2 linked regions of the Mucilaginibacter gracilis genome follow. The main gene of each other region encodes a partner of the protein of the gene in region 2 in a complex. Links are inferred from orthologs where the notes say so. Each region holds a gene or a part of one and is shown on either strand. Other genes may lie near its edges. The genes, in order: BDD43_RS07100 and lpdA.

What was found.
Region 1: the proteins of lpdA (region 2) and BDD43_RS07100 are in contact, whole or in part, in a crystal structure (PDB 1EBD), measured with the Geobacillus stearothermophilus proteins. The link is inferred for Mucilaginibacter gracilis from one-to-one orthologs. Residues at the interface, in WP_049624544.1 of Geobacillus stearothermophilus: Pro340, Ser341, Asp344, Tyr345, Arg403, Asp406, Val408, Glu431, Ala432, Gly433, Asp438; in WP_033016211.1 of Geobacillus stearothermophilus: Ile130, Ala131, Met132, Pro133, Arg136, Arg140, Glu141, Asn155, Arg157.

What each region holds. Positions count from the first base shown.
Region 1 is NZ_RBKU01000001.1:1,650,885-1,657,032, reverse strand. What follows is about bases 1,077-3,941. They hold BDD43_RS07100 (pyruvate dehydrogenase complex dihydrolipoamide acetyltransferase), read right to left. Parts: upstream 3,406-3,941; coding sequence 1,747-3,405; downstream 1,077-1,746. Other genes in these bases: pdhA (pyruvate dehydrogenase (acetyl-transferring) E1 component subunit alpha), read right to left, coding at 3,453-3,941; BDD43_RS07105 (OST-HTH/LOTUS domain-containing protein), read left to right, coding at 1,077-1,628. Outside these bases: BDD43_RS07115 (branched-chain amino acid aminotransferase), read left to right, coding at 1-51; BDD43_RS07110 (hypothetical protein), read left to right, coding at 246-431; more of BDD43_RS07105, read left to right, coding at 768-1,076; more of pdhA, read right to left, coding at 3,942-4,448; BDD43_RS07090 (C40 family peptidase), read left to right, coding at 4,686-5,267; BDD43_RS07085 (CapA family protein), read left to right, coding at 5,333-6,148.
Region 2 is NZ_RBKU01000001.1:2,038,203-2,044,433, reverse strand. The notes cover bases 1,050-3,997. They hold lpdA (dihydrolipoyl dehydrogenase), read right to left. Parts: upstream 3,252-3,997; coding sequence 1,848-3,251; downstream 1,050-1,847. Other genes in these bases: BDD43_RS08780 (CocE/NonD family hydrolase), read left to right, coding at 3,418-3,997; BDD43_RS08790 (sterol desaturase family protein), read right to left, coding at 1,324-1,758; BDD43_RS08795 (PIN domain-containing protein), read left to right, coding at 1,050-1,174. Outside these bases: BDD43_RS08805 (hypothetical protein), read right to left, coding at 1-470; BDD43_RS08800 (hypothetical protein), read left to right, coding at 568-777; more of BDD43_RS08795, read left to right, coding at 767-1,049; more of BDD43_RS08780, read left to right, coding at 3,998-5,310; BDD43_RS08775 (M1 family metallopeptidase), read left to right, coding at 5,588-6,231. UniProt on the Escherichia coli protein: Lipoamide dehydrogenase is a component of the glycine cleavage system as well as of the alpha-ketoacid dehydrogenase complexes.

The sequences.
Region 1 (6,148 bases), 390 kb from region 2 along the record:
ATACGCTACGGCGTAACTGCCGACCCATATGGTTGGAACTATATGGTGTAAGGTTTAAAACATCAATATTTTGAAGAGCAATGAGGTAACTTGTTGCTCTTTTTTTGTATGGTAAAAAAGAGTGTCATGCTCGTCGTCAATACTTCATCTCCGTTCTGCACAGCTACTTGTAACCCGGGCACTCAAAAACAAAAAGAAACTTATTTTGATATGCCTTGTTAAACCAATATCAAAACACCCAACCCATGAAAACTTTAACAGTCCCCGGCGATCCACATTCGGTAAGAGCCATTATGGTACCCAAAACACAAGAATTTCACGACCACGAAACCATACACGTCACCTCTACAGATGGCACTCAAACAGTAGAAAAAACAATTTTCCGCATTGTAGACGGCGGCGAAGATAATTGGGAATTGCAGTTTGAGTAAAGTTCGTTAACAACGTAGTTTCGGTACACTGAAAACGACAGTCAAACCCGCCCAGCCAGACCTCTATGTTTGCGCCAACAATGTAATGCCAATTAAAAAATCCGGCATTTCAAAAGCGTAGATGCGCACAACTACAAGGCATGAGATCCTGAAGGCAATTGAGTTTAATACAACATATTAAGAGCGATGAGGAGACTTGTGGCTCTTTTTTGTTTACAGTTACTGCTTGAACAAGAGAATGCACTCAAGAGAAAAACAATTATAATAATATCTAATAACAAATGAATGATACTATGTATATTGGTTGAATTATAACAAATTTCTAAACCTAAACTTATGGCGTTCGATGCAAAAATCTTTAGAGTATTAGTGGCTTCTCCTGGTGATGTTGGCAACGAAAGAGACGTTATCCCAGATGTCATAAATGATTGGAATGCAATAAACGCTATGATTAGTAAGGTTGTTTTGATGCCCATAAAATGGGAAACGCATTCAGCCCCACTTATGGGTGATAGGCCACAAGCTATTATAAATAAACAACTTGTTGAAGACTGCGATGTTTTAGTTGGCGTTTTTTGGACTCGAATAGGTACAAATACTGGCATTGCAGTTAGCGGAACAGTTGAAGAAATTGAACAGTTTTTGAAATTAAAGAAGCCTGTAATGTTATATTTTTCTCAATCACCCATTGAGCCGGACAAAATTGATATTACTCAATTTACTGTATTAAAAAATTTCAAAGAAAAAATGAGACTGGAAGGATTAACAGAGTCCTACAATGGTATACCTGATTTTAGACAAAAATTTACAAGGCAGTTCAGCATTAACATAAGCAACCTTATAAATAACGCACTTGAAAATAAGATTGAAGAAGCAAAACCTCAATCTCTACCGGCTAAAAATAAAAATTCAGAGGAAACTATAATTATTCCCGCCACAATAAATAGAATCGAAATAAGTAAAGAAATTTTGACTAACGAAAAGGTTGACGAATATTTACTTAAAGCGGTCCAAAGCTCAGCCAACCCAAATGGTTGGGCTCGAATTGCAGCTGTTGGATCCTATCTGCATACATATACGCCTGTTGATTATAGAGACTTTCATTTTCCTAAACTTCAGGCATTTTTAAAATCAAGAAAGTTATTTGAATTTAAAGACGAAAAAGGACATCCAATTCTAAGAGTTGTACCCAAATAGATTTTAGCCTAATTCAATTAGCCCATCCATAAGACCGCAAGCCCACCTTTAATCCATCCCCACAAAAAAGGCGACATCTTTCGATATCGCCTTTTCAAATATTAATTAAGCTTAACTTTTAAAACAACAACCTAACAGGTTCTTCTAAAAGTGCTTTTAGGGTTTGTAAAAATGCGGCGGCTGTAGCACCGTCAACTGTGCGGTGGTCGGCACTTAGGGTAACTTTCATAATGTTGCCTGGTACTACGGCACCGTTTTTAACAACCGGCACTGCCTGTATACCGCTAACAGCTAATATACACGAGTTTGGTGTGTTAATAATGGCGGTAAACTCGTCAACACCAAACATACCTAAGTTTGATATGGTGAAGGTTGAGCCTTCCATTTCGTTAGGCTGTAGTTTTTTGGCTTTGGCTTTTCCGGCAAAGTCTTTAACCTCGGCGCTAATGTGGCTTAACGATTTGCCATCGGCAAATTTAATAACCGGCACAAGCAAACCTTCGTCAACAGCAACGGCAACACCAATGTTCACATGCTCGTTATAACGAATTTTATCGCCCAACCATGCTGAGTTGATATTAGGATGCTGTTTTAAAGCAATAGCGGTAGCCTTTAAAACCAGATCGTTAAACGACACCTTAGTTGGGGCGTAGGCATTAATTTTGTTACGGGCCTCAATAGCCTGGTCCATATCTATCGACATGGTTACATAAAAATGCGGTGCAGTAAACAGGCTCTCGCTTAAACGGCGGCCAATTGCTTTACGCATTTGTGTAACAGGTTTCTCGGTAAATTTCTCAACACCCACAAACTCGGGTATTTTAACCGGTGCAGGTGCTGCTTTTGCGGCGGCAGGTGCAGCAGCTTCGGCAGCTACAGGGGCGCTTGCTGCTACAGGTTGTGCCGATGGTGTATAACCTTCAACATCCTTTTTAACAATACGGCCACCTTCGGCACTGCCTTTTATTTGGGTAAGGCTAATGCCCTTATCCTTAGCAATTTTACGCGCCAGTGGCGATGCTTTAATGCGGCTTTCGTCGGCAGTTTCGGCATCGGCTGTTGGAGCAGCGGCAGCTTCGGTTGCAGGTGCAGCTTCTTCGGCACTTGCAGCAGGTGCAGGCGCAGCATTACCAGCAGCTAATAACGGCGTAATGTCGGTACCTTCTTTACCAACAATGGCAATAATTTCGTTAACCTTGGCAGCCTGGCCTTCGGCAACGCCAATGTATAGTAGTGTGCCGGCTTCGTAGCCAACAACATCCATGGTAGCTTTATCAGTTTCAACATCGGCTAACGAGTCGTCGCTTTTAACTTTATCACCTACCTTAAAGTTCCATTTTTGAATAACACCTTCGGTCATGGTATCACTCATCAAAGGCATGCGGATAACCACAGCCGGTATTTTTGATAAGTCAACCGCCGGAGCTGCTTCTTTTTTAGCCTCCACTGGGGCGGCAGGTGCCTTATCGGCAGCCGGGGCAGTTTCGGCTTTGGGCGCGCTTGCGCCATCGGCAGCTAAGGCGGCTTTATAATCTTCGCCTTCTTTACCTAATACGGCAATAATGGTATCAACAGGTACAGCTTTACCTTCTTCAACACCCAGGTATAATAAAGTACCATCCTGAAACGATTCAAAATCCATAGTGGCTTTATCCGTTTCTATCTCGGCCAGCACATCTCCCGATTTTATTTTATCGCCAACTTTTTTATGCCATTTAGCTAATACCCCTTCGGTCATGGTATCGCTCATTTTAGGCATTTTAACTACTTCAGCCATATATTTATTTGATGAATAGTTTTATATTTTTATAAATGAACCTATAATTAGTCTCTGATGTATGGATAATCCTTTTGTACATACACATCGGTATATAACTCGGATGCCTCCGGCCAAGGCGATTCCTCAGAAAACTTAACTGATTCGTCAACTATAGCTTTAATTTTTTCGTCAATTTCTTCAAACCATTTATCGTCGGCATATTTTTCTGTTAAAATAGCTTGTTTAACGGTTTCAATAGGGTCTTTAGCTTTGTAGCTTTCAACCTCGTCTTTAGTGCGGTACTTTTGCGGATCGGACATGGAGTGCCCTTTGTAACGGTAGGTACGCATTTCTAAAAACGTTGGGCCATCACCTTTGCGTGCGCGCTCAACGGCTTCGTCCATAGCGTTGTGTACCGCAACCGGGTCCATACCGTCAACCGGCGACGATGGTATGCCGTAAGGTAAGCCTAATTTATAAATATCGGTTTGTATGGTTGTGCGCGATACCGAAGTACCCATAGCATAGCCATTGTTTTCGCAAATAAATATTACAGGCAGTTTCCACAGCGCAGCCATGTTAAAGGTTTCGGTTAATGCACCCTGGCGCACTGCACCATCGCCCATGTAGCAAAGGTTAACATTATCGCGCCCGCTGTATTTGTTGGCAAATGCAACACCGGCACCCATTGGTATCTGGCCGCCCACAATACCGTGGCCGCCATAAAAATGGTTTTCCTTATCAAACATGTGCATTGAGCCGCCTTTACCTTTTGAGCAGCCGGTGGCTTTTCCGTAAAGTTCGGCCATTACGGCGTTAGGGTGTGTGCCTTTGGCCAAAGCATGAGCATGATCGCGATAAGCTGTTATCATACTATCTTCGTGCTTAATAACCGACATGGCACCGGCTAACACCGCTTCCTGACCAATATACAGGTGGCAAAAGCCCCTTATTTTTTGCTGACCGTATAATTGACCTGCCTTTTCTTCAAACTTGCGCATTAAAAGCATTGATTCGTACCAATGCAGATAAGTGTCTTTGGTGATTGCGACTGAACTCATGTGTTAAAAAAGATCTTTAAAATTTTAAGATGCGCAAATCTAATTATATCCGCGTAAAAAGCGAAACCGCAGCCACTTTGTTTATCTTTTATTAGATTTTTTTTGGAAAAGAGATTTTTAAGACTATCTTCGACAACTGTTAACAAAAAAATTACCAAACGATGTCCGTTTGATAAGCAAAAATGTTATCAATTTTAATAATTGTTGCACTCCCCTAATACAACAAAGAGAGATTAAATGAAGAAACTGTCTATCGCACTTGCATTATTCATCAGCCTTTCAGTTGCTAATGTACAAGCTCAAACAAAATCTATACCAAACTCCGCTCCGGAAACCACTGAAGAACAGGATAAAAGCTTAGTTAAAGATTACCTTTCGCAAATAATGGGCGTAGCGCTGTCTACAACCTCAAATGTTAAACTTTTTCAATTTGTTTATGATTGGATAGGTACTCCTTACCGTTTTGGCGGATCGTCTAAAAAAGGCATCGATTGTTCAGCTTTTACTAAAGAGTTGTATAGTAAAGTGTTCAACCTCAATATCGAACGTAACTCGCGTGATATTTTTAGCATGGTTAGCCCTGTTAAAAAAGACGAACTTAAAGAAGGCGATTTAGTATTCTTTAAAATACATAGCCGCAGCATTTCGCATGTGGGCATTTACTTAGGCAATAACAAATTTGCACACGCTTCTTTAAAGGGTGTGTCTATCAATAACCTGGACGACGATTATTACAGCCGCTACTTTTATCGCGGTGGCCGTTTGTTAGACTCGTTTAAAAAAGAATTGGAAAAAGAATCTGCAACGGATTCAAAATAACTAACCAATAGTGAACCTAAATTGAAAAACCTTTCGCCCATCGGAAGGTTTTTTTTTGCCTAAAAATGAAGCGCCGCAAAATTCATATTACGCTTTTAGCACCATTGCTGTTATTTGCCTGTACCAATGAGCCCCATACCGCTGCTGTACATACCAAACCAATTGTTGTTGTAAAACCCGTTGCCCCCCAACCTACCATTGATACTACTATAGCTATTGCTGCCGTTGGCGATATGATGCTGGGCACTGCATACCCAACTGCCTATACCCTTCCGCCCGATAGTGGCAAAAGCAGCTTTAAAGCCGCCGAGAAATATATTAAAGATGCTGATGTAGCATTTGGCAACCTTGAAGGTGCTTTAGCAGATAGCGGCACGCCAATCGGAAAAAAGAAACTGAAACCCTATTCTTTCCGGATGCCGGTTAAGTATTGCAGCATTTTTAAGGCTGCCGGTTTTGATGTTTTAAGCGTAGCCAATAACCATATTGATGATTTTGGGGATAGTGGTCGCCAAAGCACCACCAATACTTTAGATAGTAATGGCATTTACTATGCGGGCTTGCAAACCCACCCATCAACCATATTTACTATAAAGGGCGTTAAATATGGCTTTTGTGCTTTTTCGCCAAACAGCCAGGTGGTATCTCTGCACGATTTTAAAAACGCTGCCGCTATTATACAAGGCTTAAAACAACAGGTTGATATTGTTATCGTATCTTTTCATGGCGGCGGCGAGGGAGCCGCCTTTGAACACGTACCCTTTAAAAAAGAAAGCTACATTGGCGAAAACCGCGGCGATGTACACGCCTTTGCCCATAACGCCATTGATGCAGGAGCCGATGTTATTTTTGGCAACGGCCCCCATGTTAGCCGCGCTATG
Region 2 (6,231 bases):
AAAAACGTTTTTTTCCAAACAGATACCTGGTGCGACATCAGGTAACCACTCTTCTCATTATCCAAAACCGCAACCGCCAATCCATTAATAAACGCGCCTGTTGCCTTGGTATGGTACACGCTATTGCTTGACAATTTGAACAAGTTAATTTGATTACCTACGGCAAAGCTGATAATTTTACCGATTGTATCGGCATCAACCAGCCCGGTAAGCCACATATCCTCCTGGAAATAGATTACGTAATCTTCCGGTATCTGTTTCAAACCATTCAGCAACCTGTCGCTCCATTCACCCTTGCCGGTTTTGATATTGGTAAAGATGTTCGATTTATAGTCATCTTCCTCAGTCAAAAAATAATAGCTAATTTTCACATCGTGGTACGGCCAATATTTTTTAAAAAAATAGTCGAAGCCAGGGTACAGTAACTTGTACCTATCGCAAGTATGAACAATGAGGGCGATGGATTGCATGTATTGCAAAGGTAAATTATTTGAACCTACATTATAAATATAGTATATTTGAGTATACCCACATCAGTAGATGTTGTTATGCTTAAAATAGCTTGTTATGATACGTACAGAAATAATAGCAACCTCCGAAGAAGTTTCCTTCAACATCCCTGAAAACTATATCGGAAAAGTTTTAGAGATCATCGCCTTTACCAAAGACGAAGGTTTAACCGATGCACCTGTGATAAAAAAAACACCAAAATTTACGGTGCTGCATACAGATGTAAAAGATTATAAATTTAATCGCGACGAGGCAAATGAGCGATAAGGTTTTCTTGGATACCAATATAGTTGTCTACTCACATTCGGACTACGACCTTGTAAAACAGACCAAAGCTCAAGCAATAATTCTTCAACAACAAACGATAATTAGTACTCAGGTAATTCAGGAAACAGCTAATACATTAAATAAAAAGTTAAAAAACACCTGGCCTGAGGTTATTAGTGCTTTATCGAGCATAACTAATAATAGTGAGGTTCACACCAATACAGATAAAACAATATTACTTGCTTGCACCATAGCCGAAAAGTACCGGTTTTCCTTTTACGATTGTTTGATAATTGCCGCCGCTCTGGAAACAGAATCCCAAATTCTCTACTCCGAAGACATGCAGCATAATCAGCTTATTGAGAATAAGCTCCGGATAGTTAACCCGTTTAGATAAACAACTTTAGCAGGTGTGAGCGATAAGCACTTAGAGTTTAAAAAAACAAAAAACATGTCTTTGCGAGGAACGAAGCAATCGCACGGAGGTAAATCACTCACCATTCTACGAACAATTCCCCCCTATCGTTCTCAAAGACAAGTTATTAATCACAAATACTTCTTCTCCGTAACCAACAACCCAAACTCCTCAGCCGGTTCCTTCTCCATCGATTTATGGTGAATTTTATGTGCCCTACGGATGCGCAGCAAATATTTATTATTGGTTTTAAAAGCCTTGAAACGGTTGTGTATAAACCAATCGTGAAAAACGAAGTAGATAATGCCGTATGTGCTAATGCCTCCACCTATCCAAAAGCGACAATCTAAACCCAAATGCCCCAGCCACATCAGCCACAAAGCAAAAGCCGAAAAGCCCAAACTAAAAACATCATTCAACTCCAGCCAGCCGTGCCGTTGCTGATGGTGCGTTTTATGAATAAACCACAGCGGCCCATGAAACAAGTACTTATGAATTGCCCACGACATTGCCTCCATCCCGGCAATGGTTATAATGAGAATCCCGATATCAATCAAAACTTCCATAGGCTTATAAAAAAGCAGCTTTATATTAAATATAAAGCTGCAGTAATTGTTTTATCAATAAATCCGAAATCGAAATTCCGAAATCCTAATTAAATATGTATCGGCCTGTTATCCGTAGCTGCCAAACAAGCTTCGCGCATAGCTTCGGTATAGGTTGGGTGCGCATGGCTCATGCGGCTAATATCCTCGGCGCTGGCGCGGTATTCCATAGCAACAACGGCTTCGGCAATCATATCGGCGGCACGCGGGCCTATTATATGTACACCTAAAATCTCGTCGGTAGTGCTATCGGCCAAAACCTTTACAAAACCGTCCATATCACCACTGGCTACGGCCCTGCCGCTGGCTTTAAACGGGAACGATCCTGTTTTGTATTTTACGCCTTTTTCTTTCAACTGCTCTTCGGTTTGGCCAACGCTGGCAACTTCGGGCCAGGTATAAACTACGCCCGGTATCAGGTTGTAGTTAATATGCGGCTTTTGGCCAGCAATAGTTTCGGCAACAAAAGTACCTTCATCTTCGGCCTTGTGGGCAAGCATAGCACCGCGCACCACATCGCCAATAGCGTAAACACCTTTAACGCTGGTTTCCATATGGTCGTTAACGGTAATTTTACGGCCACGTTCTTCAACCTTTAAACCTATATTTTCTAAACCTAAACTATCGGTATAGGCCACACGGCCAACGGCAACCAGGCAGTAATCGCCTTTAAGTTCCATTTTATCGCCTTTAGGGCTATCAAAATTAACGGTAACTTCTTTGCCCTTTACGCTTGCGCCGGTTACTTTATGGCCCAGGTAAAACTCCATACCCAGTTTGGTTAAAACCTTTTGCAGCTCTTTACCCAAACCTTTATCCATAGTTGGTACAATGCCATCCATAAACTCAATTACCGATACCTTGGCGCCCAAACGCGCATAAACCGAACCTAATTCCAGGCCAATAACACCGCCGCCAATTAACACCAAATGCTTGGGCACTTCGGTTAAGGTTAAAGCTTCGGTACTGGTAATAATGCGTTTTTTATCGATAGGCAAAAACGGCAGTTGCGATGGTTTTGAACCCGTTGCAATAATTACGTTAGTGCCGGTAATGGTTTCTTCGGTACCATCGGCCTTGGTTATTTTGATGGTGTTTTTATCAACAAACGACCCCATGCCCTGGTAAGAGGTAATCTTATTTTTTTTGAACAGAAAAGATATACCCGCTGTGTTTTTTTGCACAACCTCGTTTTTCCGTTTAATCATTTGTGGCATGTCAACCTTTAAATCCTTTAGCTTAATACCGTGCGTTGCAAAAGTATGCGCAGCATTGTGGTAATGTTCGCTCGAATCTAACAAAGCTTTTGAGGGGATACAGCCCACATTAAGGCAGGTACCGCCAAAAGTGGCGTATTTTTCAATACAGGCAGTTTTTAAACCAAGCTGGGCACAACGTATAGCGGCTACATAACCACCCGGACCCGAGCCAATAACAACAACATCATATTGCATAATATATAATTTTAAGGCGCGGCAAAGTTAAACATTATCAAACCGCTAACGAAATATTAAGCCATTACTTTAACGCCAACCTATTCAAAATTGTATCATTTTCATATAAGTTACTTGGTATAACCTGCTTTACTTAAATTAGCTTTTTAAACTGACTGTTATTATCATGAAAAAACTTTTACTCGCTTTTTGCCTCGCAGCCTGCTTTACCACAGTTTGCGCCCAGCCGGTACCCGCAACGCAGGAAACCGAAGATGCAGCATACATTAAGGCAAACTACACCAAAATGCAGCAGTACATTACCATGCGCGATGGTAAAAAACTCTTCTGCTCCATTTACCTGCCTAAAGATCAAAGCAAAAAATACCCTATCATGATGACCCGTACACCCTATGCAGTAGGGCCTTACGGCGACGATAAGTTTAAAACCACGCTTGGCCAAAACATGCTTTTTGCACACGAAGGCTACATTTTTGTTTACGAAGATGTACGTGGCCGCTGGATGAGCGAAGGCGATTTTGTTGACGTTCGCCCACAAATTGATAACAAAACCAGCAACCAGCAAATTGACGAAAGCACTGATACTTATGACACCATTGACTGGCTGGTTAAAAACCTGCCCAATAACAATGGCAGGGTAGGCATTGAGGGTATCTCCTACCCGGGTTTTTACTCAACCGCATCGTTACCAAATGCGCACCCGGCGTTAAAAGCGGTATCGCCGCAGGCACCCGTTACCGAGTGGTTTATTGGCGACGATTTTCATCACAATGGTGCCTTTTTCCAAATGGATGCCTTTTCTTTTTTAACCAGCTTTGGCGTACCGCGGGCAAAGCCATTAACGCCCGATTTGTTTAAAAACGGCGTTAAATATACCCAGCACGATAATTATAAATTTTACCTGGAATTAGGCGCACTGCCCAACTTTAAAAAGAAATACCTTGGCGATTCGGTTAAGTTTTGGGATAACATGATGAACCACCCCAATTACGATGCCTTTTGGCAGGGTATGAACATTCGCCCGCATTTAACAAACATTAAGCCTGCCACTATGGTTGTAGGCGGTTTTTTTGATGCCGAAGACTGCTTTGGCGCTTTGCATACCTATCAGGCTTTAGAAAAGCAAAACCCGCAAACGCATACAAACATGCTGGTTATGGGCCCCTGGTTTCACGGCGGCTGGGAACGCGGCGACGGCGAAACATTTGGCGATCAAAATTTCGGACAAAAAACAAGCCTTTGGTTTCGCGAAAACGTGGAGCTACCCTTTTTTAATTATTATTTAAAAGATAAAGGCGATATGCAACTCCCCGAAGCTACCATATTTGTAACCGGCAGCAACGAGTGGCATAAGTTTAATACCTGGCCACCCCAAAACACGGTAGAAAAAACTTTATATCTTCAGGCTAACGGCAAACTTTCTTTCGCGCCGGCTAAAACCAAAACGGCCTCGTTCGATGAGTATGTGAGCGACCCTGCCGCACCCGTACCCTACCAGGATGGCATACAGGAACGCCGCACCCGCGAATACATGATAGACGACCAACGCTTTGCCTCCCGCCGCCCCGATGTTAAAACCTACCAAACTGAGGTTTTAGCTGATGACATCACCTTAACCGGCCCCGTTGTGGCCAACCTGTTTGCATCAACCACCGGCACCGATGCCGATTTTGTTGTGAAACTGATAGATGTTTTCCCCGACGATTTTCCAAACCCGGTTCCTAATCCCAAAAACATAACCCTGGCAGGCTACCAAATGCTGGTTCGCGGCGAAATATTTCGTGGCCGTTACCGCAAATCGTTCACCAACCCGCAGGCTATGGTTCCGGGCCAGGTAACCAACATTAACTACAACCTGCCCGATGTTGCCCACACCTTTAAAAAAGGGCACCGCATCATGATACAGGTACAAAGCTCATGGTTCCCGCTTGTTGATCGTAATCCGCAAAAATTTGTTGATATTTATAAGGCGAAGGATTCTGATTTCCAGAAGGCTACCATTAAAATATTTCATAATGATGCGGCAGCTTCGAGCGTAAAGGTAACGGTGTTGCAATAACCATAAAACAGTTCAGTTTCGAATTTTTAATAATAAGGGACAGAATATAAGTTTCAAGCATTGGGGTGGTGCGATTCCATCCCAACGGGAGGGTGCAGGGATGGGTTTATGCGAGAACAAGGCGAATAAACCCCTCCCTGCACCTTCACAGCCTAACGCACCCCTCCCCGAGGAGGGAATAAAAAAATCGTTTATCGTATGATGGACTTACGCTCAAGATTAGAATAAAAACATATTGGTAACAAATAACGAAAAGAGCATTTTTAAACAATACATAATGAAACTACACCGCCTTTTAACAACCGTATTTATTATAGGTACATGTGCCCTAAGTGCCCTGGCCCAACGCTCCCGCCCTGCATTTACCCATGCCGATAGCTTACGCGGCAGCACTACGTCGCCGCTGCGCACCTGTTACGATATTAATTATTACCACCTTGATGTTAAAGTTGATATCGACCAAAAAGCCATCAGCGGCAGCAATCTGTTCAAATTTACCGCCACTACCGATTTTAGTAAACTACAGTTCGACCTTTTTGCAAACCTCACCATCAACAACATTTTATACCAGGGCAAGCCATTGCCTTATACCCGCGAGTTTAATGCCGTGTTTGTAACCTTCCCAAAAACCATAGCCAAGGGAAGCAAAGAGCAGTTTACCGTTTACTACAGTGGCAAGCCAACCATAGCCAGCAATGCACCCTGGGATGGAGGCTTTGTTTTCGCTGCCGATTCGTTAGGTAAACCCTGGGTATCTACCGCCTGCGAGGGCATTGGCGCAAGCTGTTGGTGGCCAAATAAAGACCAGCTTTTTGACGAAGTAGACAGCATGATGATTAGCATTAGCGTGCCAAAAGGCTTAAAGGATGTTTCAAACGGCCGTTTACGCAAAACTACCGATTTAAAGGATGGATACACCCG